DNA from 2 places in the Streptomyces sp. NBC_01298 genome. Region 2 is predicted to be linked to the other one. Evidence: riboswitches for the same ligand, from Rfam matches in the RefSeq annotation. Region 2 holds a riboswitch; the other holds the start of a gene.

Region 1 (15,549 bases), 1.5 Mb from region 2:
GCGGACGGTGCGCGCGAGTCGGCCATCGGCCGCCGCCCGCTGATCCGCAACACGATGTACGGTGCGCTGGCCCTGCTGCCGCTCTCCGCCGTCGTGATCCTGCGCGACCTGGGCCCGCTGCCCGAGGACAAGCTGCGCAAGACCATCTGGGCGAAGGGCAAGATGCTCATCAACCAGAACACGATGGAGCCGCTCCGCCCCGAGGACATCGGCGTCGGGTCGCTGACCTTCGCCATGCCGGAAGGCCTGGAGGAGGACGCACACGACTTCCAGACGCAGATCGCCAAGGCCGCCCTGATGATCGTCCGCATCCAGCCGGAGAACATCAAGGACAAGAAGGAACTGGAGTGGTCCCACGACGGGATCGTGGCCTACTCCAAGATCTGCACCCACGTCGGCTGCCCGATCAGCCTGTACGAGCAGCAGTCGCACCACGTGCTCTGCCCGTGCCACCAGTCCACCTTCGACCTCTCCGACGGCGCCCGAGTCATCTTCGGCCCGGCTGGTCACGCGCTCCCGCAGCTGCGGATCGGCGTCAATGACGAAGGTTTCCTCGAGGCGCTCGGCGACTTCGAAGAGCCCGTCGGTCCCTCTTTCTGGGAGCGCGGATGAGCACTGCCACTGACACCAAAGAGCGCAAGGCTCCGGCCGGCGAGCGCGTAGCCGACTGGGCCGACGGCCGGCTGGGCATCTACAGCCTCGCCAAGGCCAACATGCGCAAGATCTTCCCGGACCACTGGTCCTTCATGCTGGGCGAGATCTGCCTCTACAGCTTCATCATCCTCATCCTCACGGGTGTGTACCTGACGCTGTTCTTCCACCCGAGCATGAACGAAGTGCACTACGACGGTTCCTACATCCCCATGCAGGGTGTGGCGATGTCGGAGGCCTTCAAGTCGACCCTGGAAATCAGCTTCGACGTCCGCGGCGGCCTGCTCATCCGGCAGATCCACCACTGGTCGGCACTGATCTTCATCGCCGCGATGCTCGTGCACATGATGCGCGTCTTCTTCACCGGCGCCTTCCGCAAGCCGCGCGAGGTCAACTGGGTCTTCGGCTTCCTGCTGCTGGTCCTCGGCATGTTCACCGGTTTCACCGGTTACTCCCTGCCGGACGACCTGCTCTCGGGCACCGGTGTCCGCTTCATGGAGGGCGCCATGCTCTCCGTGCCGGTCGTGGGCACGTACCTGTCGTTCTTCCTCTTCGGCGGAGAGTTCCCCGGCGGCGAGTTCGTGGCCCGGTTCTACTCGGTCCACATCCTGCTGCTGCCCGGCATCATGATGGGCCTGCTGGTGGCCCACCTGATCCTGGTCTTCTACCACAAGCACACCCAGTTCGCGGGCCCCGGCAAGACCGAGAAGAACGTCGTCGGCATGCCGCTGCTCCCGGTCTACATGGCCAAGGCCGGAGGCTTCTTCTTCCTGGTCTTCGGCGTCATCGCGCTGATCGCGGGCATCGCCTCGATCAACCCGATCTGGGCGCTCGGCCCGTACCGCCCGGACCACGTGTCCACCGGTGCGCAGCCCGACTGGTACATGGGCTTCTCCGAGGGTCTGATCCGTGCCATGCCCGGCTGGGAGATCAACCTGTGGGGCCACACCCTCGTCCTGGGCGTGTTCATCCCGCTGGTCATCTTCCCGCTGGTGCTGGTCGTGATCGCGGTCTACCCGTTCATCGAGTCCTGGGTCACCGGGGACAAGCGCGAGCACCACATCCTGGACCGCCCGCGCAACGCCCCGACCCGTACGGGCTTCGGTGTGGCATGGCTGACGTGGTACGTCATCCTGCTGATCGCCGGTGGAAACGACATGTTCGCGCAGTACTTCCACCTGTCGATCAACTCGATCACCTGGTTCGCGCGCATCGGGTTCTTCGTCGGCCCGGTCATCGCCTTCGTCATCACCAAGCGGATCTGCCTCGGCCTCCAGCGCCGGGACCGGGACAAGGTGCTGCACGGTCGCGAGACCGGCATCATCAAGCGCCTGCCGCACGGTGAGTTCGTCGAGGTCCACGAGCCGCTCTCGCAGGGCAAGCTGCACACGCTCACCTCGTACGACCAGTACAAGCCCGCCGAGATCGGCCCCACGGTCGACGAGAACGGTGTCGTGCGCAAGGTGAACCCGCTGGAGAAGCTCCGCGTCAAGCTCAGCAAGGGCTACTACGCGGAGAACAACCAGATCCCGAAGCCCACGGTCGAGGAGTACAAGGAGATCCAGAGCGGCCACGGCCACCACTGATCTCCCGCGTCACGGCTTCACGCGCTTCACACGTTTCACGCGGTACGCACCACGCATGACTGCTTGAGGGACTGATTTCGGTCAGTCCTGGTGTCGCCACGGTGAGAGCCCCGTCCAGTGTCTGGACGGGGCTCTTTGCCGTCCCCGGGGCTGGATAGGCTGAAGCCCTTCCCATTCGACGTGGAATCCTCGATGAGCAGCAGGAGCGGACCATGAACCTGGTGACCCCGGCAGGCGGCGACAGCGTGGCGGCCCGCGGCTGGCCGGGCCTTCTGGACGCCCTGCTGACCGGCCGGGACCTCGGCGCCGACGACACGGCCTGGGCCATGGACCGGATCATGCGCGGGGAGGCCACCGACGCCCAGATCGCCGGCTTCGCCGTCGCGCTGCGGGCCAAGGGGGAGACCGTGGCCGAGATCAACGGCCTGGTCCGCGCCATGTACGAACACGCCAACCTGATCGAGGTGCCGGGCCGGACGGTGGACATCGTCGGCACCGGCGGCGACGGGGCCAAGACGGTCAACATCTCCACGATGTCGGCGATCGTGGTGGCCGGTACGGGCGCCAAGGTGGTCAAGCACGGCAACCGGGCCGCGTCCTCCGCGAGCGGCTCCTCGGACGTCCTGGAGAAGCTGGGTGTCAACCTCGACCTCACCCCCGCGCGGGTCGCGGAGGTCGCCGAGGAGGCCGGGATCACCTTCTGCTTCGCGGTGAAGTTCCATCCCGCCCTGCGGCACGTGGCGGCGGCCCGCCGCGAGCTCGGCATCCGCACCACCTTCAACTTCCTGGGCCCGCTGACCAATCCGGCGCGGGTCCGCGCGCAGGCCACCGGTGTGGCCGACGCGCGGGTGGCCCCGATCGTCGCGGGCGTCCTGGCGGAGCGGGGCTCTTCGGCGCTGGTCTTCCGCGGCGACGACGGGCTCGACGAGCTCACCACCACGGCGACCTCCCGGGTCTGGTGGGTCCGCGACGGCGAGGTCCGGGAGCAGGGCTTCGACCCGCGCGACATCGGCATCCCGCTGGTGGACGTCTCGGCACTGGGAGGCGCGGACGCCTCGTACAACGCGGACGTGGCCCGGCGCCTGCTGGCCGGCGAGACCGGCCCGGTGCGTGACGCGGTGCTCCTGAACTCGGCGGCGGCGCTGGTCGCTCTGGACCCGGGTACGGGCACCCTGGAGGAGCAGCTCGCCGCCGGTGTCGTGCGGGCGGCGGAGTCGGTGGACTCGGGCGCGGCCCGGGACGCGCTGGCCCGCTGGGTGGCGGCGAGCAACGCCTAGCGGATCCGGAGCCGGACCGTTCCGACGGGATCCGGCCAAGATCCGGCACTGACCCCGGTCCGCCATGTGGACCGGGGTCTTGCGTTCGGATGATCGTGTGGCAGGATGCTCCTCAGGTCACGAGTGACAGCGTTTAGGCCCCGGCTTGCTGTCCGGCAACCCTCCTTCCGTGGCGGGGTGCCCCGGGTGATGACCAGGTCGTAGGCAGTGAGGTCTACGGCAAGCGCGGATCCCTCGAAACCAGGGGTCCTGGTCTTCTGAGGAGCGTTTTCCGTGAGCAAGCGAATGCGATAGGGCGACTCCGCCCCTTCTTCACCCCTCGGAACAGGGTCACTTCCGCGTACCCGCAGCACAGCTGCCGCCTACGACGGCCGATCCGCGTTCCGGGGCACTCCCGTACCCCGAACGGCCGCAGAGCCGTAGCCGTGTCGGCGGACGGGCCCACCGAAGCCATTCACACCTGCCTGCCGGGAGATACCGCCATGTCCGCAACCCTGAACGCCGCCGTCACCGTCAGCGCCGCCACCTTCGACCCTGCCTGTGCCGAGCCGCTCGCGGTCCTCGGCCGTGAGGTCACCGTGCCGCTCGTCACCGGCGGCGAGGTCACCTACGCCGCCCTCGACTACGCGGCCAGCGCCCCGGCGCTGCAGCGGGTCTGGGACGACGTGGCCGCGTACGCCCCGTACTACGGCAGCGTCCACCGCGGCGCCGGGTACCTCTCGCAGCTCTCCACCGACCTGTTCGAGCAGAGCCGGGTCACCGTCGCCGAGTTCCTCGACTGCCGGCCCGCCGACCAGGTGATCTTCACCCGGTCCACCACCGACTCGCTCAACCTGCTCGCCGCCGTGCTCCCGGCCGACTGCCAGGTCTTCGTCTTCGAGACCGAGCACCACGCCTCGCTGCTCCCGTGGACGAAAGCGCAGGTCACCTACCTCAACGCCCCCCGCACCCCGGACGAGGCCGTCGCCACCCTGGAGCGCGCCCTGGCCGACCGCGACCCCTACGGCCCGGCGCTGGTCTGCGTCACCGGAGCCTCCAACGTCACCGGCGAGCTGTGGCCCGTCAAGGAACTCGCCGCCGCCGCGCACGCCCACGGCGCCCGCATCGTCTTGGACGCCGCCCAGCTGGCCCCGCACCACCCCGTCTCGGTCCAGGACCTCGACGTGGACTGGGTCGCCTTCTCCGGCCACAAGCTCTACGCCCCCTTCGGCTCGGGCGTGCTCGCCGGCCGCGCGGACTGGCTGCGGGAGGCGGAGCCGTACCTCGCGGGCGGCGGCGCCTCCCGCAAGGTGGCCCGCCGCGAGGACGGCGGCGTGGACGTCGAGTGGCACACCACCGCCGCCCGCCACGAGGCCGGCTCCCCGAACGTCATCGGCGTCTACTCCATCGCCTCCGCCTGCAAGGCGCTGAACGAGGCCGGCTTCGAGAACCTCGTCGGCCGCGAGCGGCACCTCATCGCCAAGGTCCGCGAAGGCCTCGCCGAGGTGCCGGCGGTCCGCGTCCTGTCCCTCTTCGGCGACGACGCCCCGCGCGTCGGCGTCATCTCCTTCGTCGTCGACGGCTGGAACAGCTCGCACTTCGCCGCCGCGCTGTCCGCCGAGTACGGCATCGGCGTCCGCGACGGCCTGTTCTGCGCCCACCCGCTGGTCCGCACCCTGCTCGGCAGCGAGCCGCAGGCCCAGGGCGAGTGCGGAGCCCCGGAGGCGGCCCCGGGGGAGCGCTCGCTCAACGCGATCCGCGTCAGCTTCGGCGCCGGCACCCCCGACGAGCACGTCGAGCGCTTCGTCCGCGCGGTCAAGGAGCTCGTCGCGGACGGCGCCAAGTGGCAGTACCGCACCGAAGAGGGCCGCTGCGTCCCGGCCGTCTGACAGGCCGCGGGGCATGACTTACTGGGACCCGATACCGATCGTCCGGGCCTGCGTCCCCGGTGAGCCGCTACCCGGCAACGCGCACTGGGTACCGGCGTACAGCCCACCGTGGGGTGCATGGCCGGACGCGTGGGCGCGGCGTGACTGGCGCAATGTGCCGGGGCCGTTCTACGGGGCGGGAACCGACACGTGCTGGGTGGGGCGCGAGGTCGCGCCGGCCCACGTGCTCCACAACGACGATTCCGGTGACGAGTTCGTCTACCGGCAGCCGCGCGACGCCCAGGAGACGTACCGGGTGATCGCCGCGGCGTTCCAGGATCCGATGGCGGGCTACCAGTGCGACGGCGACGAGCGCTGGACGCCGGAGCTGGTCCGTCAGTGGTGGAGCGAGCGGGGCCGCGTCCGGGAGTTCCGGCTAGAGAACGGCCGCCCCGCCCTGCCGGGCGAGGCGCTGCCCGAGCTCTGAACCGCTACGCGTCCAGGCCGATCGCGAAGGCCGCTTCCAGGTCGTGCTGGGAGTACGTGCGGAACGCCACGTGGGTGTCCGTCGCCTCGACGCCCGGGATCTTGCTGATGCGGCCGGGGATGATGTCGGCCAGGTCCTCGTGCCGGGACACCCGGACCAGTGCGATCAGGTCGTAGGTGCCGGTGACCGAGTAGACCTCGCTGACGCTGTCCAGTGCGGCGATGGCCTCGGCGATCTCGGGGATCCGGTCCACGCTGGTCTTGATGAGCACGAGTGCGGTGATCACGGTTGGCTGTCTCCCTCGACGGCAGTCACTGGTCGACCCACTCTAGTCCCACCCCGGTAGCGGACCCACGCGTAGAGGAAGCCCACCGAGAAGCCCACGACGTGGGCCAGATAGGCGACTCCGGGCCCGCTCGCCGCCCGGTGCGCCGCCAGCCACTGCAGGCCGAACCAGAACATCAGCACGATCCACGCGGGGAAGCGCAGCGGCAGGAAGAACAGGAACGGGAACAGGCTCGTCACCCGCGCCCTGGGGAAGAGGTACAGGAAGGCCCCCAGGACCGCGGAGATGGCCCCGGAGGCTCCGACCAGGGTCTGGTCGGAGGAGGCGTAGGCCGCCGCGTACGCCGCCAGGGCCAGGTAGCCCGTACAGACGTAGAAGCAGAGGAACACCGCCCGGCCCATGCGCCGCTCCGTCATCGCCCCGAAGACGTAGAGGAAGAGCATGTTGCCCAGCAGGTGCAGCCAGCTCCCGTGCACGAACAGGGCCGTGAGGGGAGTGAGCGCCGCCCGGCCCGAGCCGGTGAACAGCTCGTCGGGGACCACGCCCCAGCGCCGGAAGTACGCCGTCCCGTTGGCGAGCAGCTGGTCGCCCGTCCCGTAGACCGGGTTCAGCCCCGACGCCGGGCTCAGGATGAACACCACGCAGCAGCCCGCGATCAGCGCATGGGTGATCACCGGGCCCCGGGCGGCCTCGCGTACGGCCTGCCACCTTACGATCATGCGACCGAGCATGACCCAGCCGGGCCCACCGGCGGGTGCGGCAGGCCGTAGGGTTACGAGCTACGCACGCACGCACGTACCCGTGACGACACGGGCGGGTGTACCGCGCGCGTTCGTGTAAGCGATAGAAGGATAGAAGGAGAGAGCGGCCTGATGACGGTTCCCCTGCCGACCGACACCACCCGGTGGCGCTGCACCCTGTGCGGCAACCTCACGCGTTTCGACGTCACCCGTTCGTCGAAGGTCGTGGAGTACGTCCACCTGGACCTCGCCGGGGAGCCCAAGGTCGAGGAGCGCGAGGTGGTCAATGAGACCATCGAGTCGGTGCGCTGCCGCTGGTGCAACGCGGTGGACCAGATCGAGCTCGTGGACAGGCCGGGCGCGGACTCCTGAAGGAGCCCCGCCCGCAGGTGAATGACGGTAGGGGTGACGGATTGTGGAGCCAGCAAGCGGCGCTGAGCCGGCCGACGCGGCCGGTGACGCCGCCGAGGCGCTCGACCGCCCACTGCCGGAAGGCGTGCGGCGCCGGGTCGTCGCGCTCGTCTCGGACGCCTTCGGCGGGCTGACGGTCGCGGACCTCCCGGCGCAGCTGCGCCAGTACGCCCGTTTCACCCCGTCCCGGCGCGCCAAGTTCGCGGGCAACGCCATGGCCACGGCGGTGGAGAGCGACCCCGTCTTCCGGGGCAGGGTCGCCGAGAAGTTCCGTGAGGCGCAGGCCGACCTGGCCTCCGCCCTGGAGTCGGGCGCCCCGCCCGCCGCCGCCGATCCGCTGGACGTGGCGGCCGCCGCGTACGTGCTGCGGCCGGCCGGCTGGGTCAAGCTGGTCGCCGCCGCGGGCGAGGAGGCGCAGCGCGCCGACGCCGAGCGGGTCGACGAGGAGGCCCGCCGCGAGATGGGGCGGCTCCGCGAGGAGCTGGCCCACGTACGGGAACTGCAGCGCACGGGTGTCGACCATGTGCGGGCCGAGCTGGACGCGGCGCGCAAGGAAGCGGAATCGCTTCAGCGCAAGCTGCGCAGCGCCCTGAGCGACGTCAAGCGGGGTGACGCCGCCCTGCGCAAGATCAACGCGGAGGTCGACGGCATCCGCGCCGAGGCGGCCGCGCAGGTGACCAGCGCCGAGAGCGAGACCCGGCGGCTCAAGTCCCGCCTCGCGGAGGTGGAATCGGCGCTGGAGACCTCCCGCCGGGCCACCCGCGAGGGGCGCAGCATCGAGGACATGCGGCTGCGGCTGCTGCTGGACACCGTGCTGGACGCGGCCGCGGGACTGCGCCGGGAGCTCGCGCTGCCGCCTCTCTCCACCCGGCCCGCCGACACGGTGGAGGCGGTGGAACCGGGCCGGATGACCCCCAAGGACATCGCGGCGCGCGCCCTGTCGGAGACCGACCCGGCGCTGCTGGACCAGCTGCTGGCGCTCCCGCAGGCCCATCTGGTGGTCGACGGCTACAACGTCACCAAGACCGGCTACCCGACGATGCCGCTGGAGAAGCAGCGGCTGCGGCTGCTGGGCGGGCTGTCCATGCTCGCCGCGCAGACGGGCGCCGAGATGACCTGTGTCTTCGACGGGGCGGAGCTGGCGGCCCCCGTGCTGCTCGCGCCGCCGCGCGGAGTGCGGGTGCTGTTCTCGAAGGCGGGGGTGACGGCGGACGAGCTGATCCGCCAGCTGGTGCGCGCCGAACCGTCCGGCCGTCCGGTGGTCGTGGTCTCCACGGACCGGGAAGTCGCCGACGGGGTGGCCAAGGTCGGGGCCCGGCCCGTGGCGTCCGCCTTGCTGCTGAAGCGGCTTTCGCGCGTTTCGTAACTGCTGGCGCATATGCCGGAATTGGCATGTGATCGGGGGGACGGACCGTCAAGTCGCCGACACGGAGCGTGCACTGTAGGTAAAGAACCTGGTCGGAGAGCGATTTTTTTGCCGACAGGATTTGAACTGATCACAGAAGGGTCACTAGGGTCAGTCAAACCTTCGTGCGGTAATTCACTCATTCGGGGTGATGGCGAAGGTGTCGCCGAGTTTTTTCTTGGACGGATTGCGTTCTTCGGCGGCTCTAGGAAGAAGGAGCTCGCCTTCGTGGCGTCCCACCGTCGACCCAAGCAGCCGACCCGCATGCGCACGACCGTGCTCGGCGTCACCGCGGCAGCCGCCGTGGTCCTCTCGGGGCAGGCCGCCAACGCCGCCCCCGCCAAGCCGACCAAGGACGAGGTCAAGGCCAAGGTCGACGCCCTCTACGAAGAGGCCGAGCAGGCCACCGAGAAGTTCAACGCGGCCAAGGAACACCAGGACAAGCTCGAAACCGAGATCGGGCAGCTCCAGGACCAGGTCGCCCGCGGCCAGGCCGACCTCAACACGCTGCGCGGCACCCTCGGTTCGATGGCCAGTGCCCAGTACCGCAGCGGTGGCATCGACCAGTCCCTCGCGCTCTTCCTCTCGGCGGACCCGGACAGCTACCTCGACAAGGCCTCCACCCTGGAGCAGCTGAGCGGTCAGCAGGTCGACGCGGTCCACAAGATCCAGGCCAAGCAGCGCACCCTCGCGCAGCAGCGCCAGGAGGCCGCGGGCAAGCTCACCGACCTCGACGCCACCCGCAAGGAGCTCGGCGACAAGAAGAAGGCCTCCCAGGACAAGCTCGCCGAGGCCCAGGCGCTCCTCAACACCCTGACCGCCCAGGAGCGGGCGCAGATCAAGGACGAGGACTCGCGCGCCAGCCGCGGAGCCGGCGAGCGCGTTCCCAACCTCGGCAACGTGAAGCCCTCCGGCCGGGCCGGAGCCGCCCTCGCCGCCGCCAAGACCAAGATCGGCAGCGCGTACATATCCGGGCACGAAGGCCCGAACACGTTCGACTGCTCGGGTCTGACCCAGTGGGCGTACAAGCAGGCCAACGTGTCGATATCGCGCACCACCTTCACGCAGATCAACGACGGCACCCGGATCGGCAGGAGCCAGCTCCAGCCGGGCGACCTGGTGTTCTTCTACGGCGACCTGCACCACGTCGGCCTGTACGCGGGCGGCAACACGGTGCTGCACGCCTCGAACCCGCGCAGCGGCGTCAAGTACGAATCGATCGACAACATGCCGTTCCAGTTCGGCGTGCGCGTCGGCTGACGCCCCCTCCGCCACACAGGGTCCGACCGGACGCGCCGAACACCGCCCATCCGGGCGAATTACGAGGCCCCGCTCTGACCACACGCCCCGCCGGTGACCTGCGTCTCCGACGGGGCGTCACTGTGCGTGCCCACCGGAGGTCGTTGGCCGGTGCCCTTCCGCGCGGCTACTGTCTGCCAGCGCGGAACCCCGGCACACGGCCGTCCACGGAGGGCGGACCCGGGTCCCGCTCAGCAGGAGGGAGCGGTTTCACGTGGCGTCCCATCGCCGGTCCGGGCCCAGCGCCCTCGACCGGAACACCAAGGTCACCGTCCTCACCGCCGCGGCGGCGGGAGCGGCGGCTCTCATGTCGGGCGCACCCGCCGGTGCGGCCCCCGGCCTCCCGCAGGAGCCCTCCGCGGGCACCCGCGCCCAGGTCGACCGGCTCTTCGAAGAGGCCGAGCAGGCCACCGAGCGCTTCAACCAGGCGGGCGAGCGGGCCGGCCGGCTCCGCACCGAAGTCGACCGGATCCAGGACGCGGTGGCCCGCGGACAGGACCGCATCAACACCATGCGCGGAGTGCTCGGCGCCTACGCCGGAGCCCAGTACCGGGCCGGCGGCATGGACCCCGCCGTCGAGCTGATGCTCTCCGACGACCCGGACGACTACCTCGCCAAGGCCTCCGCGCTCACCCGGCTGTCCGGCCGCCAGGCCCGCCAGCTCGAGGAACTGCGCTTCGAGCAGGGCCGGCTCGGCCAGGAACGCCGGGAAGCCTCCCGCAAGCTCTCCGAACTCGACGCCCTGCGCGCCGACGTGGCGAGGGAGAAGCGTGCCGTCACCGCCAAGCTCGCCGCCGCGCGCCGGCTGCTGAACGCGATGCCCACGCGGGAGCGCGCCGACTTCGACCGGGCCTCGCGCTCCGGCGGCCGCCCCGACGCCCTGCCGGACCTCCCCGACGCCGCGGCCTCCGGGCCCTCGTCCGGGCGCGCCATGACCGCCGTGATGGCGGCCCGGTCGGCCGTGGGGCGGCCCTACGTCTGGGGGTCCACCGGTCCCTCCGGCTTCGACTGCTCCGGGCTGATGGTGTGGTCGTACCGGCAGGCGGGCGTCGCCCTGCCGCGCACCTCGCAGGCGCAGCGGCACGCCGGGCGGCGGGTCTCCCTGTCGGAGGCGCGCCCGGGGGACCTGGTGACGTACCGCTCGGACGCCAGCCACGTCGGCATGTACGTCGGCAACGGCCAGGTGGTGCACGCCCCGTACCCGGGGGCGCGGGTGCGGTACGACCCCGTCGGGATGATGCCGGTGTCCTCGGTGACCCGGCCCTGAGAGCGGCGCTGCGTACGATCGGGTGATGTTCCCGGTTCTGGGCGGTACCGCTCGTCGGTGCTCGCGCGCGCTGACGCTGGTGCTGCTCTGCCCGCTGTTGTGCGTGCCGCTCGCGGGGTGCGGGTCCGAGTCCGTGACCCCTTCCGTGTCGGCTTCGGCGGATCCCGTGGAACGGGACGTCCGGCGGGCCGTCGCCGACTGGTCGGCGGCCCCGCCCGCGGCCCTCGCGGCGATCCCGCTGGAGGGATGGTCGTACGAGGTCTCCGCGGTCCGGGTGGACGGCGTACGGGCCTTCGCGCGCGCCCAGCTGCGCTACCGGCTGACCGGCTACGATGCCGCCCCGGCCGGCTCCGCCCGCGAGGTGGAGCTCACCCGGGCCGGCGGCTCCTGGGCGGTGGCCGCCGACCGGCCCGCCCCCGGAGCGCTGCCCCAGCTGTGGGACCAGGGCCCGGTGTCCGTGGAGCGCGGGGCGCACGCCCTGGTGCTCGGCGGCTCCGGCCAGAGCTCCGGTTCCCTCTCCGAGATCGCCGCCGAGGCGGACAAGGCGGTGCCCGCCGCGAGCGCGGCCTGGCCGCGGCCGTGGGCGGGCCGGGTGGTGGTGCTGGTGCCGGGCTCGCTGAACGCGATGGCCGCGCTGCTGGGGCGGCCCGCGGACGAGTACCGGGGCCTGGGCGCCGTCACCACCGGGCGGACCGGCGCGGGCCCCGCCCCCGCGGACCGGGTCGTGGTCAACCCGGAGGGGTACGGGCAGCTCTCGGCGGAGGGCCGCCAGGTGATCCTGACCCACGAGACCACCCACGTGGCCACCCGGGCGGCGACCACCTCCCGGACTCCGCTCTGGCTCTCCGAGGGCTTCGCGGACTGGGCCGCGTACCGCGACAGCGACCGCACCCCGGCCGAGGTCGCCCCGGCCCTCGCCCGCGCGGTGCGGCGGGGCGATCTGCCGGGGGAACTCCCCACGGCCGCCGCCTTCGCCTTCGGCGGGGACGCGGAGGCACTGGCGCGGGCCTACGAGGGCTCCTGGCTGGCCTGCCGGCTGATCGCCCGGCGGTGGGGGGAGGCGGCGCTGCTCTCGTTGTACGAGAGCTCCGGCCGGGACTCCCTGCCCGCGGCGCTGGCGGACACCCTCGGGACGGATTCCGCCGGGCTGACCCGGGCCTGGAAAGAGGACCTGGCCCGGGAGTTCCGCTAGCCGGAGCCCCGGCCTCGGCTGGGGCTGGTCTTTTCAGGCCGCTCGCGCCACTCCAGCCGTCCGGCGTTTGAGGACCGGGTCCGGGCTGGCCCGGGGAACGGTGGAAGGGCGGGTAGGGGACCCAGCCCCGCGCAGCGGCAAGGGGGGCGCAGCGGGGACCCAGCCCCGCGCAGCGGCAAGGGGGCAGCGGGGAACTCGCCCCGCGCAGCGGCAAGGGGTCGCAGCGGGGACCCAGCCCCGCGCAAGCGGCAAGGGGGCGCAGCGGGGACTTCGCCCCGCGCGGCGGCAAGGGTCGGGGCGAGGAACTCCGCCTCGCACGCTCCGCCCCGCAGGGCCCTTTCCCGGGCCTCCGGTAGGGTCGGCAGGCGATGGACAAGACGCTGATCGTGACCAACGACTTCCCGCCGCGGCCGGGGGGCATCCAGGCCTTCCTGCACAACATGGCGCTGCGACTCGACCCCGACCAAGTCGTGGTCTACGCCTCCACCTGGAAGCGCTCCGCCGAGGGACGGGCCGCCACCGCCGCCTTCGACGCGGAGCAGCCCTTCCAGGTGATCCGCGACCGCACCACGATGCTGCTGCCGACCCCCCGGGTCACCCGCCGGGCCGTCGGCCTGCTGCGCGAACACGGCTGCTCGTCGGTGTGGTTCGGCGCGGCGGCCCCGCTGGGGCTGATGGGGCCCGCGCTGCGCCGGGCCGGCGCGCGCCGGATCGTGGCGACCACGCACGGGCACGAAGCGGGCTGGGCGCAGCTGCCGGTCGCGCGCGGGCTGCTGCGGCGCATCGGCGAGGGTACGGACACCCTGACCTACCTGGGGGAGTACACCCGTTCGCGGATCGCCCCGGCCCTGACGGAGCGGGCCGCGGCGCGCATGACGCAGCTCCCGCCGGGCGTGGACGAGAAGACCTTCCACCCGGCGTCGGGCGGCGCGGAGGTCCGGGCGACGCTGGGGCTGACGGACCGGCCGGTGGTCGTCTGCGTCTCGCGGCTCGTCCCCCGCAAGGGGCAGGACACGCTGATCGAGGCGATGCCGCGGATCCTGGCGGCAGTGCCGGACGCCGTCCTGCTGATCGTGGGCGGCGGCCCCTACGAGGCCGACCTGCGGGCACTGGCCGGCAAGGCCGGGGTCGCGGAGTCCGTCGTGTTCACGGGCGCGGTCCCGTGGTCCGAACTGCCCGCCCACTACGGGGCCGGGGACGTCTTCGCGATGCCCTGCCGCACCCGTCGCGGCGGGCTCGACGTGGAGGGCCTCGGCATCGTCTACCTGGAGGCCTCCGCCACCGGCCTACCGGTGATCGCCGGTGACTCCGGCGGCGCCCCCGACGCCGTACTGGACGGGGAGACAGGCTGGGTGGTCCCCGGCGGCGCCCCGGCCGAGACCGCGGCCCGCGTCGTCGCCCTGCTCGGGGACCCGGCCCTGCGTGCGCGCATGGGTGAGCGCGGCCGGGCCTGGGTCGAGGAGAAGTGGCGCTGGGACCTGCTCGCGGAGCGCCTGCGCGAGCTGCTGTAGGCGTTCTCTTTCGGATCTTGCCCGACCGGAGCAAGATCCGAAAGAGACCGGGCAGAGTCGATCAAACCGCACGGTCCGCGGCGGTGCCCGCCTACGGTCGAGCCATGTCTGACTGTTACTCAGAAGCGTGTCAGTCCGGGTTATGGCTGGTTGGGCGGAATCCGCTCATGATGCGGCCATGACACCAAACCTGACACGTCGTCATGTTCTCGGTCTCGGCGCCCTGCAGACCGCGGCGGCCCTCGGTTTCACCCGGATCGGGCTGCAGTCCGCGGCCGCCGCCGAGCCCGCGGCCGCCACGTACGCCCCCGCCATCGTCGTCGGCTCCGGCTACGGATCCGCCGTCGCCGCGCTCCGCCTCGGGCAGGCCGGCGTGCGCACCGTCGTCCTGGAGATGGGACGGCTCTGGGACACCCCGGGAGCCGACGGGAAGATATTCCCCGCCACCTCCGCCCCCGACCAGCGCTCGATGTGGTTCCGCAACCGCACCGAGGCCCCGCTCGCCCAGTTCCTCTGGCTGGACGTGGTCAACCGCAACATCAGCCCGTATCCCGGCGTCCTGGACCGGGTGAACTACGGCGACATGTCGGTGTACGTGGGCCGCGGCGTCGGCGGCGGCTCCCTGGTCAACGGCGGTATGGCGCCCACCCCGAAGCGCTCGTACTTCACCGAGATCCTGCCCCGCGTCGACGCCGACGAGATGTACGGCACCTACTACCCCCGGGCCCGCGCCATGCTCGGGGTCAACGACATCGACCCGGCCTGGTTCGAGTCCACGGAGTGGTACCGCTTCGCGCGGATCTCCCGCAAGCACGCCCAGAAGACCGGGCTGAGGACCACCTTCGTCCCCAACGTCTACGACTTCGAGTACATGAAGCGCGAGGCCGCCGGCACCGCCACCAAGTCGGCCCTCGCGGGCGAGGTCATCTACGGCAACAACCACGGCAAGAAGAGCGTGGACAAGACCTACCTCGCCGCCGCCCTGGGCACCGGGAACGTCACCATCGAGACCATGCAGCGCGTGGTCGGCGTACGGCGGGACCCGGCGGGCGGCTACGTCCTGACCGTCCAGACCAGCGACCTCACCGGCCGGGTCACCCAGGTCCGCGAACTGGGCTGCAAGCAGCTCTTCCTCGGCGCCGGCAGCCTCGGCACCACCGAGATCCTGCTGCGCGCCCGGGAGACCGGCACCCTGCCCGCGCTCAACGACAAGGTGGGCCTCGGCTGGGGCCACAACGGCAACGTCATGACCGCCCGGGCCAACCACCTCTGGGACACGGTCGGCGCCAACCAGGCCACCATGCCCGCCCTCGGCATCGACGACTGGGACAACGCCTCGAACCCGGTCTTCGCCGAGATCGCCCCGCTCCCGATGGGCTTCGAGCACTGGATCTCGATGTACCTGGCCATCACCAAGAACCCGGAGCGCGGGCACTTCACCTACGACGCCGCCAGCGACTCGGCGAAGCTCCAGTGGACCCGGGACCAGAACACCCCGTCCGTCCAGGCGGCCAAGCGCCTCTTCGACCGGATCAACCGGGCCAACTTCACCATCTACCGCTACGACCTGTTCGGCGACAACAAGAACTT
Region 2 (15,549 bases):
GCCACCGGCGACGATGCCCTCTTCGACGGCCGCCTTCGCGTTGCGAACGGCGTCCTCGATGCGGTGCTTGCGCTCCTTGAGCTCCACCTCGGTCGCGGCGCCGGCCTTGATGACCGCGACACCGCCGGCGAGCTTCGCCAGGCGCTCCTGCAGCTTCTCGCGGTCGTAGTCCGAGTCGGAGTTCTCGATCTCGGCGCGGATCTGGTTGACGCGACCCTGGACCTGGTCGCTGTCACCGGCACCGTCGACGATGGTGGTCTCGTCCTTGGTGATGACGACCTTGCGGGCGCGGCCGAGCAGGTCGATGCCGGCGTTCTCGAGCTTGAGGCCGACCTCCTCGGAGATGACCGTGCCGCCCGTGAGGATGGCGATGTCGCCGAGCATGGCCTTGCGACGGTCACCGAAGCCCGGAGCCTTGACGGCGACGGACTTGAAGGTGCCGCGGATCTTGTTGACGACGAGGGTGGAGAGCGCCTCGCCCTCGACGTCCTCGGCGATGATCAGCAGCGGCTTGCCGGACTGCATGACCTTCTCCAGGAGCGGCAGCAGGTCCTTGACCGAGCCGATCTTGGAGTTGACGATCAGGATGTACGGGTCGTCGAGGGACGACTCCATGCGCTCCATGTCGGTGGCGAAGTACGCCGAGATGTAGCCCTTGTCGAAGCGCATGCCCTCGGTGAGCTCGAGCTCCAGGCCGAAGGTCTGCGACTCCTCGACCGTGATGACGCCCTCCTTGCCGACCTTGTCCATGGCCTCGGCGATGAGCTCGCCGATCTGGGTGTCGGCGGCGGAGATGGAGGCCGTAGAAGCGATCTGCTCCTTGGTCTCGACGTCCTTGGCCTGCGCCAGCAGGGCGGCGGAGACGGCCTCGACGGCCTTCTCGATACCGCGCTTGAGGGCCATCGGGTTCGCACCGGCGGCCACGTTGCGCAGGCCCTCGCGGACGAGCGCCTGGGCGAGAACGGTGGCGGTGGTCGTACCGTCGCCGGCGACGTCGTCCGTCTTCTTGGCGACTTCCTTGACCAGCTCGGCGCCGATCTTCTCGTACGGGTCCTCGAGCTCGATCTCCTTGGCGATGGAGACACCATCGTTGGTGATCGTGGGGGCGCCCCACTTCTTCTCAAGGACGACGTTGCGACCCTTGGGGCCAAGGGTGACCTTGACGGCGTCGGCGAGCTGGTTCATGCCTCGCTCGAGACCGCGCCGGGCCTCCTCGTTGAACGCAATGATCTTGGCCATCTGAAGTGGTCCTCCCGGACAGCGGTGGATTGCTCCCGGACCGCGCCCGCGCCCGCGACGGACGGCCTGCGTGCCCGGCGGTTTCTTCCCGCCGGACCCTGCGGGCCTCACTGACCCGGTCCTCGTATAGGTAGCACTCTCACCAGGAGAGTGCTAACGCCAATGATTAGCACTCGACCCCCCCGAGTGCAAGCGGCTTCGGGCAACCCGGGATGAACAGCCGGACGCCGCAAGGGCTCCGGAGCCGCCACGCACGAGGGGCCCGCATCCCGTGTCCAGGATGTGGGCCCCTCGTACATATGCCGTTGTGCCGTCGTGCGCGGCCGCCGTGCGTGACCGCGTACGTGTCGGTGGTCGATCGCGGTCGGACTAGCCGGCGGCGAGCTTGACCATGTCCGCCTGCGGACCCTTCTGGCCCTGCGAGATCTCGAATTCGACCCGCTGACCCTCTTCAAGGGTGCGGTACCCGTCCATCTGGATGGCGCTGTAGTGGACGAACACATCCGCACCACCGTCGACCGCGATGAAGCCGTAGCCCTTCTCCGCGTTGAACCACTTGACGGTGCCCTGAGCCATGCCTAACTCCCCTATTACTGGCCCTTGCGCAGGACCGCACTTCGCGGTCCCGGGTCAGAACTTGCGCCGGAACGCCTCGACCGGGGCTGAATGTATCCGCACCGCTGCTGTCTGCAACAGGTCATTCCGACGAGAATTCTGGACACAGCGAAAGATTGAAATAGGGTGAAAACCTGGAATATTCCAGGGCAACTCGGGCCGGACAAACCACGCCAACGACCCATAGCGCACTTGCATGTTGACTCAATGTCAACCCTCACGCGGCCCGCTCATATGCGGCGGGCAAGAACAGCGGAGGGGACTTCCCCAACTCTACCGCGCCCAACCAAGCAGAATTGCCCCCTCCGTTTCTTAACGGAGGGGGCAATTCAGTTTCCGCGAGGTCTCACGAGGTGCCGCGCAGGCTCAGCCAATGGCTCGGCCGAAGGCTCAGCAGCCACCCGCGACGGCGGGGATGATCGAGATGCCGGCGCCGTCCGGGGTGGACGTCTGCAGCCCGCCCTCGAAGCGCACGTCGTCGTCGTTGACGTAGACGTTGACGAAGCGGCGCAGCTTGCCCTGGTCGTCCAGGACGCGCGCGGCGATGCCGGGGTGGCTCGTCTCCAGGGACTGGATGACCTCTTCGAGGGTCGCGCCCTCGGCGGAGACCTCGGCCTGGCCGCCGGTGTAGGTGCGCAGGATGGTGGGGATGCGGACGTTGACGCTCATGGCGCTACTGCCTTTCCGGTGTGCAGGGGGAGGAATCAGGCGAGGTTGGCGGCGCGGAACGCGTCCAGGCTCGGGCGGATCGTGGCGGTCTGGCCACTGTCGGCGGCCACCGCCTCCAGGGTCTTGAGGCCGTCACCGGTGTTCAGGATCACGGTGGTCAGCGCGGGGTCGAGCTGCCCGTTCTCGACGAGCTTCTTCGTCACGCCGACGGTCACGCCGCCCGCGGTCTCGGCGAAGATGCCCTCGGTCTGCGCGAGGATCTTGATGGCCTCGACGACCTGCTCGTCGTTGACGTCCTCGACGAACCCGCCGGTGCGGCGCGCGATGTCCAGGACGTACGGGCCGTCCGCCGGGTTGCCGATGGCCAGCGACTTGGCGATGGTGTTCGGCTTCTGCGGGCGGACCACCTCGTGACCGGCCTTGAAGGCGGTCGAGACGGGGGAGCAGCCCTCGGCCTGGGCGCCGAAGATCTTGTACGGCTTGTCCTCGACGAGGCCGAGCTTGATCAGCTCCTGCAGACCCTTGTCGATCTTCGTGAGCTGCGAGCCGGACGCGATCGGGATGACGATCTGGTCGGGCAGCTGCCAGCCGAGCTGCTCGCAGATCTCGTACGCCAGGGTCTTGGAACCCTCGCCGTAGTACGGGCGCAGGTTGACGTTGACGAAGCCCCAGCCCTCGCCCAGCGGGTCGCCGATGAGCTCGGAGCAGAAGCGGTTGACGTCGTCGTAGTTGCCCTCGATGCCGACCAGGTCGCCACCGTAGACACCGGCCATGACGACCTTGCCCTGCTCCAGGTCGTGCGGGATGAACACGCAGGAGCGGAAGCCGGCACGGGCGGCCGCGGCGCCGACGGCGCCGGCCAGGTTGCCGGTGGAGGAGCAGGAGAGGGTGGTGAAGCCGAAGGCGCGGGCGGCCTCGACGGCGATGGCCACGACGCGGTCCTTGAAGGAGTGCGTCGGGTTGCCGGAGTCGTCCTTGACGTACAGCTTGCCGGTGAAGCCGAGCTCCTTGGCCAGGTTGGCCGCGTCCACGAGCTTGGTGAAGCCGGGGTTCAGGCTCGGCTTGGAGGCCACGTCCGCCGGGACGGGCAGCAGCGGCGCGTAGCGCCAGATGTTGTTCGGGCCGGCCTCGATGGCGGCGCGCAGGGCTTCCGGGTCGCCCAGGGGCAGTTCGTAGGCGACTTCGAGCGGTCCGAAGCACTCGGCGCAGGCGAAGATCGGGCCGAGCTCGAAGCGGGTACCGCACTCACGACAGGAAAGGCCGGTGGCGGGACCGAGATCGACGGAGGTACCCGAAGCGATGTTCTCAACGGTTTCGGCAGAGGTTGCGACAGACTGTGCAGCCATGATGGCGAGGCCCTTTCTCCTCATCTTCCCCATGGCGCACTTCGCCATGAGACGGATTTGGCACCTTCCCTAGCCGGGGACCTCGCTGGCGGCGCTGGAATGCGCGATCGCGAGAACCGACTGGAGGGTTGCCGGGGCTTCAACGGGCCGTGTCCCTCTGCCCCTCTGGATGAGCGGTATGGCACCGGCACACGCGCTCTGTGGCGCGCCGGTGCGTTTGTACGCGGGCCCCCCGGCATGCGGTGGGCCATCGCGTTGTTCAAGACTGTAACCGAAGGTCCGGGGGGTTGAGACAGCCGTCCGAACCGCGAGATGGATCACATTTCGGTCCAAACGAGTGATGATCCCCGTGTCGAACCCGTGTAGAACCCGTGATGGAACAGGGAGTGCTGAAGGTGCTGGAAGAGGTGGAGCGCTGGTTGGCAGACCGCTCCTGGTCCGCCGCCGACCGACCGCTCGGCCAGCTGCTTTCGGCCAAGCGGGCAGCGGGGACCACGGTGAGCGTGGTGTTGCCGGCGCTGAACGAGGAGGCCACGGTCGGCGAGATCGTCGAGGTGATCCGGCGCGATCTGATCGAGGGGCTGCCGGTGCCCCTGGTGGACGAGCTCGTCGTGATCGACTCGGGCTCCACCGACCGCACCGCGGAGGTCGCGGCCAAGGCCGGGGCCCGGGTGGTGCACCGCGACGAGGTCCTGCCGCGGATCCCGGCGCTGCCCGGGAAGGGCGAGGTGCTGTGGCGCTCGCTGCTGGCCACCACCGGGGACATCGTCTGCTTCGTGGACGCCGACCTGCGCGATTTCTCGTCGGCCTTCGTCTCGGGAATCGTCGGCCCGCTGCTGACCGAGCCGGACGTGCGGTTCGTCAAGGCGATGTACGACCGCCCGCTCGGCCCGGAGCTCGGCGGTCCGGAACTCGGCGGCCAGGAGCCCGGCGGCCTCGCCTCCGCCAGGGCCCACGGCCAGGAGCCCGGCGGGCTCGCCTCCGCCAGGGCCCACGGCCAGGGCGGCCGGGTCACGGAGCTGGTGGCCCGGCCCCTGCTCAACCTGCACTGGCCGCAGCTGGCCGGCTTCGTCCAGCCGCTGGGCGGCGAGTACGCCGTACGCCGCGAGCTCCTCGAACGGCTGCCGTTCCCCGTGGGCTACGGGGTCGAGCTGGGCCTGCTGGTGGACGCGCTGCACACCGCCGGGCTGGACGCGCTGGCCCAGGTGGACGTGGGCGTGCGGCTGCACCGCCACCAGGACGGCCAGGCCCTGGGCCGGATGGCCGCGGCGATCTACCGCACGGCGCAGGTCCGGCTCTCGCGCGGACACCTCGTACGCCCCGAGCTGACACAGTTCGAGCGGGGCCCGCAGGGGTTCGTACCGCACACCTACACCGTGGACACCGAGGAACGGCCGCCGATGCGGGACATCGAGGAGTACGCGCGCCGCCGCGTGGCGTAACCCCCGACGCGGCTCCGGCTGAGGGGACGGCGGCCGCCACGCTCGCCGCACTCGGCGGTGTGGTCTTCCTCTCGGTCCGGCGTACGCGCAGGCACCGACGTTTGACCGGAGGCGAGGCGGGCTAGGTTCGCCGCATGGCTTCCCAGGTGCTCGTCGCCGCGAATCGCGGCCCCCTCTCCTACGCCCTCGCCGCGGACGGCACGCTCAGTGCCCGCCGCGGCGGGGGCGGCCTCGTCTCCGGGCTCTCCGCCGCCCTCGCGGAGCAGCCGGACGCGCTGTGGATCTGCGCGGCGCTGTCGGACGCGGACCGGGAGGCGGTACGGCAGGGGGTCTGCGAGCCGGGCGTACGGATGCTCTCGATCGACCCGGCGGTCTACGACGACGCGTACAACGGCATCGCGAACTCGGTGCTGTGGTTCCTCCACCACCACCTGTACGAGATCCCGCGCGAGCCGGTCTTCGACGCGGAGTTCCGGCGGCGCTGGGCTTCGTACGTCACGTACAACGAGGCCTTCGCGGCGGCCCTCGCGGAGGAGGCGGCCGAGGACGCGGCCGTCCTGATCCAGGACTACCACCTGGCCCTGGCCCCCGGAATGCTCCGGGAGCTCCGCCCGGACCTGCGGATCGGGCACTTCACGCACACTCCGTGGGCCTCGCGGGACTTCCTGGGGATGCTTCCGCAGGACATCCGGAGCCAGTTGGTGTGGGGGATGCTCGGGGCGGACCGGCTGGGGTTCCACACCCGGGAGTGGGCGGACAACTTCATCAGCGGCGCGGTGGCCGACGACGTGCACGGGCTCGCGCGGGCATCGGCTCCGGACGGTCCCGAGCGCGGCGTGCAGCACCGCGGGAGGAGCGCGGACGGGGACCGGCCCGGGCAGGCCCGGTTCACGCACGTCACCGCTTACCCCCTCGGCGTGGACGGGGACGAGCTGCGCGCGCTCGCGCACCGGCCGGAGGTGGACGACAAGCTCGCGGCGCTGCGGGCGGAGGTCGGCGACCTGCGGACGATCGCGCGGGTGGACCGGACGGAGCTGTCGAAGAACATCCTGCGCGGGCTGCTGGCCTACCGGGAGCTGCTGACCACGTACCCCGGGTGGCAGGAGGAGGTGGTCCACCTGGCCTCCGCCTATCCGTCCCGGCAGGACCTGGCCGTCTACCGGGAGTACACGCAGTCGGTGCGGGAGCTGGCCGCGGAGATCAACGCCGAGTTCGGTACGGACGACTGGCGGCCGGTGATCGTCTCCGTCGAGGACGACTTCGCGCGATCGCTGGCGGTGTACCGGCTGGCGGACGTGGCGCTGGTCAATCCCGTACGGGACGGCATGAACCTCGTCGCCAAGGAGATCCCGGTGGTCTCGGAGGCGGGGTGCGCGCTGGTGCTGTCCACCGGGGCGGGCGCGTACGAGGAACTGGGCGCGGACGCGCTGACGGTGAACCCGTACGACGTGACGGCGACGGCGGAGGCGTTGCACGCCGCCCTCTCCATGCCGTCGGCGGAACGCGCGGACCGCACGAAACGCCTGGCGGCGGCAGCCACGGCCCTCCCCCCGGCCCCATGGCTCACGGCCCAGCTGAACGCCCTGCGCGACCCCTCTCCTTCTTGACGCACCGCTCGCACGGCTCGGCCCTGGCGGGCCTCCCCGGCTTCGCGGCGCCGCGTCAGGAAGGTGCGGGCTCGGTCAGTGCCGCTGCCAGGGCGGACAGGAAGGCGACTACCTCCGACGGGCCGGACAGGGTCAGGTCCGCGCGGGCGGCGAGTTCCGGGACTTCCGCCGAGCCACTGCAGACCAGGAGCCCCGGCATCCCGCCGGCGCGCAGCTTCTCCACCGCCGAGTACGCCGCGAGGTCACCCAGGTCGTCCCCGGCGTAGAGCACGGCCTGCGCCCCCACCTCCGCGAGGTACTCCGTGAGCGCGACGCCCTTGTCCATGCCCGGCGGCCGCAGCTCCAGTACGGCCCGCCCCGGCTCGACCATCAGGCCGTGCCGGGCCGCCAGCCCCGCCAGGGGCTCGCGCAGGGCCGCGAAGGCCGCCTCCGGGTCCGCCGCGCGGCGGGTGTGGACGGCCAGTGCCTGGCCCTTCTCCTCGATCCACGTCCCGCGCCACGCGCCGATCGCGTCCAGGAACCCGGGCAGCTCGGCCCGGACCGCCGCGACCCCCGGATGCTCGGCCGGAGCGTGCACGATGCCGCTCACGGCGTCCCAGCGCTCGGCTCCGTAGTGGCCGAGGACCACCAGGTGTTCGAGTCCGGGGACCCCGGCGAAGCCCCCGTAGCGGACGGCGACCCCGGCGGGCCGGCCGGTGACGACCGCGATGGAGCCGACCTCGGGGGCGAGCGCGGCGAGCGCGGGAACGGCTCCGGGGTGGGCCCGTGCCTGGTCGGGGTCGGGAACGATGTCGGCGAGGGTGCCGTCGAAGTCGAGGGCGACGACGGAGCGGCGCGGTGCGCGGAGGAGGGCTTCGAGTCCCTCGCGTCCGGCGGTGGTGACGGGCATCGGCAGATCGTGCGGATGGCTCCCCATACGCACGACCCTAACGGCCCAGCCGGGCCACGGCTACGGCGCGGGCGATGCCCGGGCCTCGGGCGCTACCGCCGGGCCCGCTGGGCCTCCCGGATGCGCCGCAGGCGGTTGACGGTGCCGGGGGCGTGCCGCAGCGCCCTGGGATCGTCCATCAGCGCGTTGAGCAGCTGGTAGTACCGGACCGGGGGCATCCCCAGTCCTTCCCTTATGGCCCGCTCCTTGGCGCCCGGGCCGGGCCAGGTGCGGGCCTCGTAGGCCAGTACGGCCGCTTCGTCGGGGCTCAGCCCGGCGGGCGGCCTCTCGTCCGCGTCCGTCATACGGCCAGGTTAACTCCGCCCTCCGACAGCGCCCGCCCGACCGGGAGCAGCCCCGCGCGGGTCGGCGCGGGGCTGCTCGGGTCGGCACGGATCAGTGCCGGTCAGCGCCGGTCAGCACGGATCAGCGCGGATCCGCCTTGCGCCCGGCCTCCGCCAGGTCCGCCAGGATCTTCGCGGGCTGCCCGCCCGGCTGCACGGCCTTGCCGATGTTCTTCTTGATGTCCTCGCTCACGGTCGCCCAGGACTTCTTGCCCACCGGGTAGAGCCGCGCGTTGGGCAGGGCGTGCAGGAAGGTCTTCAGCTCCGCCGAGGAGGACCCGGTGGAGGCGTCCATCGCCCGGGAGCCGCTGGTGGTCACCGGCAGCAGGTCGTACTTCTCGGTGAAGGCCGTCACGTTCTCGGCCTCGTAGAGGAAGTCCAGGAACTTCCCGGACTGCGTCTGGTGGCCGGCCTTGAAGGCCATCACCCAGTCGGCGACGCCCATCGTGGGGTGGCTGACCCCGTCGGAGGTCGGCATGGGGATCATGCCGTACTTCACGCCCTTGGCGGCGGCCTGCTTGAGCAGCGTGGGGTGCCCGTTGAGCATGCCGACCTCGCCGCGCGAGAAGGAGTCGAAGGCGGCCTGGCGGTTCAGCTTGCCCGGCTCGACGGGGCCGGTCAGACCCGCGCCGACGAGGTCGTCGCGCAGGAACTCCAGGGTGGCGATGTTGTTCGGGGAGTCGATCGCGTACTGGTCTTCGTTGTCGGCGTAGCCTCCGCCGCCCGCGAGCAGCCACTGCATCGTCTCGGCCTGCGCCTCCTCGCGGCCCAGGGGCAGCGCGATGGGCGTCGGGACGCCGTCCGCCTTGAGCTTCTTGGCGGCCGATTCCAGATCGGCCCAGCTCTTGGGGCGCCAGGGGGTCTTGCCGTCCTTGGGGATGATGCCGGCGTCGGCGAAGAGCTTCTCGTTGTAGAACATCAGCCGGGTGCTGGCCACGAAGGGCATGCCGTACTGATCGCGCCGGACCTTGCCCGCTTCGGCGAGCGGATCGAGGAAGTCGGCCTGGGTGTTCACGGAGAGCAGCTCGTCGGCGGTGTACAGCTTGCCGTCGGCGGCGTAGTCGGCGTAGGCGCCGATCTGCGCGATGTCGGGGGCCTCGCCGGCCTTGACCATCTCGGCGACCTTGGCGTCCACCTCCTCCCAGGAGTAGACCTCGACCTGGACCTTGATGCCGGGGTTGCGCTTCTCGAAGGCCGCGGCGAGGTCCTTCCAGTAGGGCTTGGAGGAGTTTTCCGGTTTGTCCCCGTAGTCGGCCGCCACGACCTTCAGGGTGACCTCGTTGTCCCCGGTGACGCCCGACACGGCGCCGCAGCCGGTCAGCGTCACCGTGGTCAGGCACAGTGCGAGGCCGGACGCGGCGAGGTTCAGCCTTCTGGCCTGGACAGTTCGGGCCTTCACAGTTCTCGTTCCACCCCAGGTTGTTCCGTACGATTCGCGTAAAGGTCTACACCACTTTTGATCCTGGTCAACATCCGACCCCAAACGTGCACACGGCCTGCACGCGCACACACGCACGGACCCGCGTACGCACGCACGTACGGACCCGCGTACGGACCCCCGTACGGGCCCGCGTACCGGCCCGTCCGCCGACGAAGGTCCCTAATTTGTATGGCCACTCAACAATCCCTCTCAGTGGACTAGACCTTTGCCCTCCGATCACGCGAGACTGTCACCCGTGAAACCCGTGAAACACGTCATCGCCCTCGATGTGGGCGGCACTGGGATGAAGGCCGCCCTCGTCGCCGCCGACGGCACCCTGCTCCACGAAGCGCGCCGCGCCACCGGCCGCGAGCGGGGCGCCGAAGCCGTCGTCGAGACGATCCAGGACTTCGCCGCCGAGCTCCTCGACCTCGGCCGGGAACGCTTCCACACCACCGCCTCCGCGGCCGGCGTGGCCGTCCCCGGCATCGTCGACGCCGAGAACGGGATCGCCGTCTACGCGGCGAACCTGGGCTGGCGCGACGTCCCGATGCGCGAACTGCTCGGCAGACGCCTCGGCGGCATCCCGGTCGCGCTCGGCCACGACGTCCGCACGGGCGGACTCGCCGAAGGCCGCATCGGCGCGGGCCGCGGCGCCGACCGCTTCCTGTTCGTCCCCCTCGGCACCGGCATCGCCGGAGCCATCGGCATCGCCGGCCGCATCGAGGCCGGCGCGCACGGGTACGCGGGCGAGATCGGCCACATCGTGGTCCGCCCCGGCGGACCCGCCTGCGGCTGCGGCCAGCGCGGCTGCCTGGAGACCCTCGCCTCCGCCTCCGCCGTCAGCCGCGCCTGGGCGGCCGCCTCCGGCGACCCCGAAGCGGACGCCGCGGACTGCGCCAAGGCCGTCGAATCCGGCGACGAGCGCGCCCGGGAGGTCTGGCTCGCCGCCATCGGCGCCCTGGCCGACGGGCTGGTCACCGCGATCACCCTGCTGGACCCGCGCACGCTGATCATCGGTGGCGGACTGGCCGAGGCCGGGGAAACCTTGTTCACACCACTACGGACGGCCGTCGAGGAACGCGTGACGTTCCAGCGGCTGCCCCACATCGTTCCGGCCGCCCTCGGGGACACCGCCGGATGCCTGGGTGCAGGGCTGCTCGCCTGGGATCTACTCGCCACGGAGGTACCTGCCTGATGTCCGGAAGCGCACATGTGGGCCGCAGCACCGTTCTCTCCGGCGCCGACGTGGTGCTGCCCACGGGCATCGTCAAGGGCGGACGCCTCATCGTCGACGGCGAGCGCATCGCCGGCAGCGCGGACGAGAACGCGGCCGTCGTCGACCTCACCGGGTGCCTGATCGTCCCCGGCTTCGTCGACATGCACAACCACGGCGGCGGCGGGGCCTCCTTCACCTCCGGCACCGCCGAGGAGGTGCTCAAGGGCGTACGGACCCACCGCGAGCACGGCACCACCACCCTGGTCGCCTCCACCGTCACCGGCGACCTGGACGAACTGGCCCGCCGCGCCGGACTGCTCGCCGAGCTGACCCAGCAGGGCGACATCGCGGGCATCCACTTCGAGGGCCCCTTCATCAACCCCTGCCGCAAGGGCGCGCACAAGGAAGACCTGCTGCGCGACCCCGACCCGGCCGAGGTCCGCAAGCTGATCGACGCCTCGCACGGCGCCGCCCGCATGTTCACCCTCGCCACCGAGCTCCCCGGCGGCCTGGACTCCGTACGGCTGCTCGCCGAGCACGGGGTCATCGCGGCGATCGGCCACACGGACTCCACGTACGAGCAGACCTGCGAGGCCATCGACGCCGGCGCGACCGTGGCCACCCACCTCTACAACGCGATGCCCGGCCTGGAGCACCGCGCCCCCGGCCCCATCGCGGCCCTGCTGGAGGACGAGCGGGTCACCGTCGAGCTGATCAACGACGGCACCCACCTGCACCCGGCCATGCTGGAGCTGGCCTTCCACCACGCGGGCGCGAACCGGGTGGCCCTGATCACCGACGCGATGGACGCGGCCGGCTTCGGCGACGGGATCTACCACCTCGGCCCGCTGGAGGTGGAGGTCAAGGAGGGCGTCGCCCGCCTCGTCGAGGGCGGGTCCATCGCCGGGTCCACGCTCACCCTGGACACCGCCTTCAAGCGGTCGGTCACCCTCGACAAGCTCCCCGTCGAGTCCGTGGTCCAGGCGATCTCCGCCAACCCGGCCAAGCTGATCGGCGTCTACGACCAGGTCGGCTCGCTGGAGCCCGGCAAGTACGCGGACCTCGTCGTCCTCGACTCCGCCTTCGACGTCCGGGGCGTCATGCGGCGCGGCGAATGGATCGTGAACCCGCTCGCGGCGGGCAACTGACCCGGGATCTCCCACAAAAGCGGTCGGCCCGGGGTACTGGGCCGACCGCTTCTCCGTTTGGCATGCTGTTGCCCCGCCCGAGGCCGCACACACCGAGACCGGGGCCCGCCATGATCCTGACCGTGACGCTCAACACCGCGCTCGACGTCACCTACCGCGTACCGCGCCTGCTCGCGCACGCCTCCCACCGCGTCACCCAGGTCACCGAACGCCCCGGCGGCAAGGGCCTGAACGTGGCCCGCGTGCTCGCCGCGATCGGCCACGAGGTCACCGCGACCGGCTTCGCGGGCGGCCCCACGGGAACCCTCGTACGCGAGCTGCTCGCCGGCTCCCCCGGCGTCCGCGACGAGCTGGTCCCCTGCGCGGGCACCACCCGGCGCACCCTGGCCGTCGTCGACGAGGCCTCGGGGGACACCACGCAGTTCAACGAACCGGGCCCGCTGATCACCGCCGCCGAGTGGTCCGGGTTCCTCTCCCGCTACGAGGCCCTGCTGGCGGGCGGCGCCCGCGCGGTGGCCCTGTGCGGCAGCCTGCCCCCGGGCGTACCCGTGGGGGCCTACGCCACCCTCGTACGGGCGGCCCGCACGGCCGGCGTGCCCGTCCTCCTCGACACCAGCGGCGAAGCCCTGCGCCGCGGGGTCGCGGCCCGCCCCGACGTGATCAAACCGAACGCCGCCGAGCTCGCGGAGCTGACCGGCTCCCGCGACCCGCTCCCCGCCACCCGGGACGCCCGCCGCCGCGGGGCCCACGCGGTGGTCACCTCGCTCGGCCCGGCCGGACTCCTCGCCGCCACCTCCGCCGGCACCTGGCGCGCGGCCCCGCCCCGCGCCCTGGCGGGCAACCCCACGGGCGCCGGCGACTCCGCGGTCGCGGGCCTCCTCTCGGCCCTCACCGAAGGCCTGGCCTGGCCGGACCGCCTGACCCGAGCGGTGGCCCTCTCGGCCGCCACGGTCGCGGCCCCCACGGCGGGAGACTTCGACCCCCGCACCTACGAGGAGGTACGGGGGTCGGTGAAGGTCACGGAGGGCTAGGACGCCTTCTCGCTGCCGCTCAGCCCTTCTGGAGCCACAGCTTGTCGATGTTGACCTGGCACTTGTTGCCGGACTCACACGACAGCTTGACCGTGTTGGTGCCCTCCTTGAGGGTCACCTGGCCCCAGGTGGTCTGCCAGCCCTTCTCCCAGTCACCCTGGGGGGATTTCGCGAAGTTCCGCATGTTCAGCGGCGAGGTGTTGGGCTTGCCGTTCACCGCGAGGGTGGCGTTGGCGTCCTCACCCGGGATGCCGTAGCGCACGTAGAGCCGGTAGGTGCCCCCCTTGGGGAGGTCCAGCGTCCAGGTGACCGCCGCGCCCGGCTGGTTGAAGTTGCCCACGTACTGGCCGCTCGCGCTCTCCGCGCCCTTCACCGTGCCATCCAGCTGCGCGCCGCCGCTGATCACCATGCCGGAGCCGCCCGCGTCGCCCTTGGGCAGGGGGGCGTCCACCGGCGCGGAGTTGCTCGGCTGGCCCGAGGGGGTCGGGGCGGGTGCCGACGGGCTCTGGCCCGTGTTCGCCGTGTTCTTGCCCTTGTCGGCGTCGTCCTTCTTGCCGAAGATCACCGCCGCGCCGATGCCGATCGCCACCGCGGCGACCACCGCGACGGCCGCGATGAGCATGCCCCTGCGGCTGGACCCGCCGCCACCGTGGCCGCCGCCGGAGCCCGGCAGCGGCAGGGACTGGGTGTACTGCGGGGGCTGCTGCTGCGGCGGAACGCCGTAGCCGCCCGCCTGGAGCGCTTCGGGGGCCTGGTACTGGGCCTGGTAGGCCTGCTGCTGCGGGGGGCCCTGCTGATAGGGCACCGGCCCGCGCTGGCCGCCGTAGGGCCGGTCACCGACGGTGCGGACCTGGTTGTACGAGGTCCGGGGCACGCCCGGCTGGCTGCCGGCCCCGGGTCCCGGGTAGCCGTACCCGCCGCCCTGCCCGGGCGGGGTGGCCCCCGCGGCCTGTCCGTCCTCGTAGAGGTAGCCGAACGGGTCGTCATCCTCGGGCTGGTTCGCCCCGTTGTTCGGGCCGTGGTTCGCGGGCGTCGTCATCGCAGGTCACTCCTTTCGACCCCGGGGAGCCTACCCCGAACAGGTGCGCCCACGGGCGGCCCGAGAGCTTACCCGGCCCTGCGGTGCGCCTTCGAACGGGAGCGCTTCTCGATGTACATGCGCTGGTCGGCCGAGCGCAGCACCTCGTCGGCCGACATGCCGCAGCTCGCCCAGCCGATGCCGAAACTGGCTCCCACGCGGACCGCCCGGCCGTCCACCCGGATCGGCGGGATGATCGCGTTGCGCAGCCGCACGGCGAGGTCGGCGGCGTCGGCGGCGCCCAGCCCGTCGGCGAGGACGACGAACTCGTCACCGCCCAGCCGGGCCACCGTGTCCCCGTCCCGGACCCCGGTCGTCAGCCGCCGGGCCACCTCGATGAGGACCGCGTCACCGGTGTGGTGCCCGAACCGGTCGTTGATCGACTTGAAACCGTCGAGGTCGCAGAAGAGCACCGCGAGCCCCTTCGTACCGTCGTCGATGTCGGTCGCCGGCGCGACCGTGTGCACGTGGTGGTCGTACGGACCCCCCGCGGGCGAGCCGCCGCCCATGCCACCGGGGCCGCCCATGCCGCCGGGGAACTCGAAGGGCTCGGGAAAGCCGTCGGGCCGGAACCCGTGCTCGCCGTGCCCGCCGGGGCCGCCTTCCACCGAGGGCCGGGTCTCGAAGGCCGCGTCCAGCGCCTCCACGGCGGTGGCGCGCACCGACTGCGGGCGGCGACAGAGCCGGGCCCCGAGCCGGGAGCGCAGCTCGGCGCTGTTGGGCAGGCCGGTCAGCGAGTCGTGGCTGGCGCGGTGGGCGAGCTGCAGCTCGTGCCGCTTGCGTTCCTCGATGTCCTCGACGTGGGTGAGCAGGAAGCGCGGCCCGTCGGCGGCGTCGGCGACGACGGAGTTGCGCAGCGAGACCCAGACGTACGTACCGTCGCGCCGCCCCAGCCTCAGCTCGGCGCGGCCGCCCTCGGCGGAGGTGCGCAGCAGGGTGCCGATGTCCTCGGGGTGCACGAGGTCGGAGAAGGAGTACCGGCGCAGCACGGAGGCGGGCCGTCCCAGCAGCCGGCACAGCGCGTCGTTGGTACGCAGCAGGCGGCCGTGCTGGTCGCCGCCCATCTCGGCGATCGCCATGCCGCTCGGGGCGTACTCGAAGGCCTGGCGGAACGACTCTTCACTGGCCCGCAGGGCCTGCTGTTCACGTTCCAGCCGTACCAGGGCCCGCTGCATGTTCGCGCGGAGCCGGGCGTTGCTGATGGCAATCGCGGCCTGGAAGGCGTACATCTGGAGCGCTTCGCGGCCCCAGGCGCCGGGCCGGCGGCCGTTGCGCGGGCGGTCCACGGAGACCACGCCCAGCAGCTCGCCTCCGGAGGCGTACATGGGTGCGTAGAGCCGGTCCTCGGGGTGCCACTCGTCCTCGAACCGCGGATCGGGGCCCTCGGTGTGCCACTGCGGGACGTCGTCCTCGACGAGGACCCAGCCCTCGGTGTGCGGGATGAAGCGCAGGCCGTCCCAGTT

The links. Region 2 has a riboswitch for S-adenosylmethionine ahead of thrC (threonine synthase). Riboswitches for the same ligand answer to the same signal wherever they lie in the genome.
Region 1: linked by a shared signal. The riboswitch ahead of OG730_RS29775 (aminotransferase class V-fold PLP-dependent enzyme) and the one ahead of thrC (threonine synthase) in region 2 are both predicted to bind S-adenosylmethionine.

What each region holds. Positions count from the first base shown of each region.
Region 1 is NZ_CP108414.1:6,547,726-6,563,274, forward strand. Features, by position in the region: gene qcrA (cytochrome bc1 complex Rieske iron-sulfur subunit) at 1-612, shown strand, start outside; gene qcrB (cytochrome bc1 complex cytochrome b subunit) at 609-2,237, shown strand; gene trpD (anthranilate phosphoribosyltransferase) at 2,450-3,514, shown strand; SAM riboswitch class IV at 3,630-3,746, shown strand; gene OG730_RS29775 (aminotransferase class V-fold PLP-dependent enzyme) at 3,997-5,382, shown strand; gene OG730_RS29780 (hypothetical protein) at 5,396-5,848, shown strand; gene OG730_RS29785 (Lrp/AsnC family transcriptional regulator) at 5,853-6,134, opposite strand; gene OG730_RS29790 (rhomboid family intramembrane serine protease) at 6,131-6,853, opposite strand; gene OG730_RS29795 (hypothetical protein) at 7,007-7,246, shown strand; gene OG730_RS29800 (NYN domain-containing protein) at 7,287-8,651, shown strand; gene OG730_RS29805 (C40 family peptidase) at 8,919-9,950, shown strand; gene OG730_RS29810 (C40 family peptidase) at 10,204-11,256, shown strand; gene OG730_RS29815 (hypothetical protein) at 11,282-12,448, shown strand; gene OG730_RS29820 (glycosyltransferase family 4 protein) at 12,817-13,959, shown strand; gene OG730_RS29825 (GMC oxidoreductase) at 14,138-15,549, shown strand, end outside.
Region 2 is NZ_CP108414.1:5,080,585-5,096,133, reverse strand. Features, by position in the region: gene groL (chaperonin GroEL) at 1-1,239, opposite strand, end outside; gene OG730_RS23165 (cold-shock protein) at 1,609-1,815, opposite strand; gene OG730_RS23160 (MoaD/ThiS family protein) at 2,245-2,523, opposite strand; gene thrC (threonine synthase) at 2,559-3,869, opposite strand; SAM riboswitch class I at 3,887-4,045, opposite strand; gene OG730_RS23150 (glucosyl-3-phosphoglycerate synthase) at 4,265-5,311, shown strand; gene OG730_RS23145 (alpha,alpha-trehalose-phosphate synthase (UDP-forming)) at 5,446-6,918, shown strand; gene otsB (trehalose-phosphatase) at 6,974-7,834, opposite strand; gene OG730_RS23135 (DUF3263 domain-containing protein) at 7,900-8,151, opposite strand; gene OG730_RS23130 (extracellular solute-binding protein) at 8,273-9,589, opposite strand; gene OG730_RS23125 (ROK family protein) at 9,876-10,808, shown strand; gene nagA (N-acetylglucosamine-6-phosphate deacetylase) at 10,808-11,977, shown strand; gene OG730_RS23115 (1-phosphofructokinase family hexose kinase) at 12,088-13,008, shown strand; gene OG730_RS23110 (CBM35 domain-containing protein) at 13,028-14,047, opposite strand; gene cdgB (diguanylate cyclase CdgB) at 14,116-15,549, opposite strand, start outside.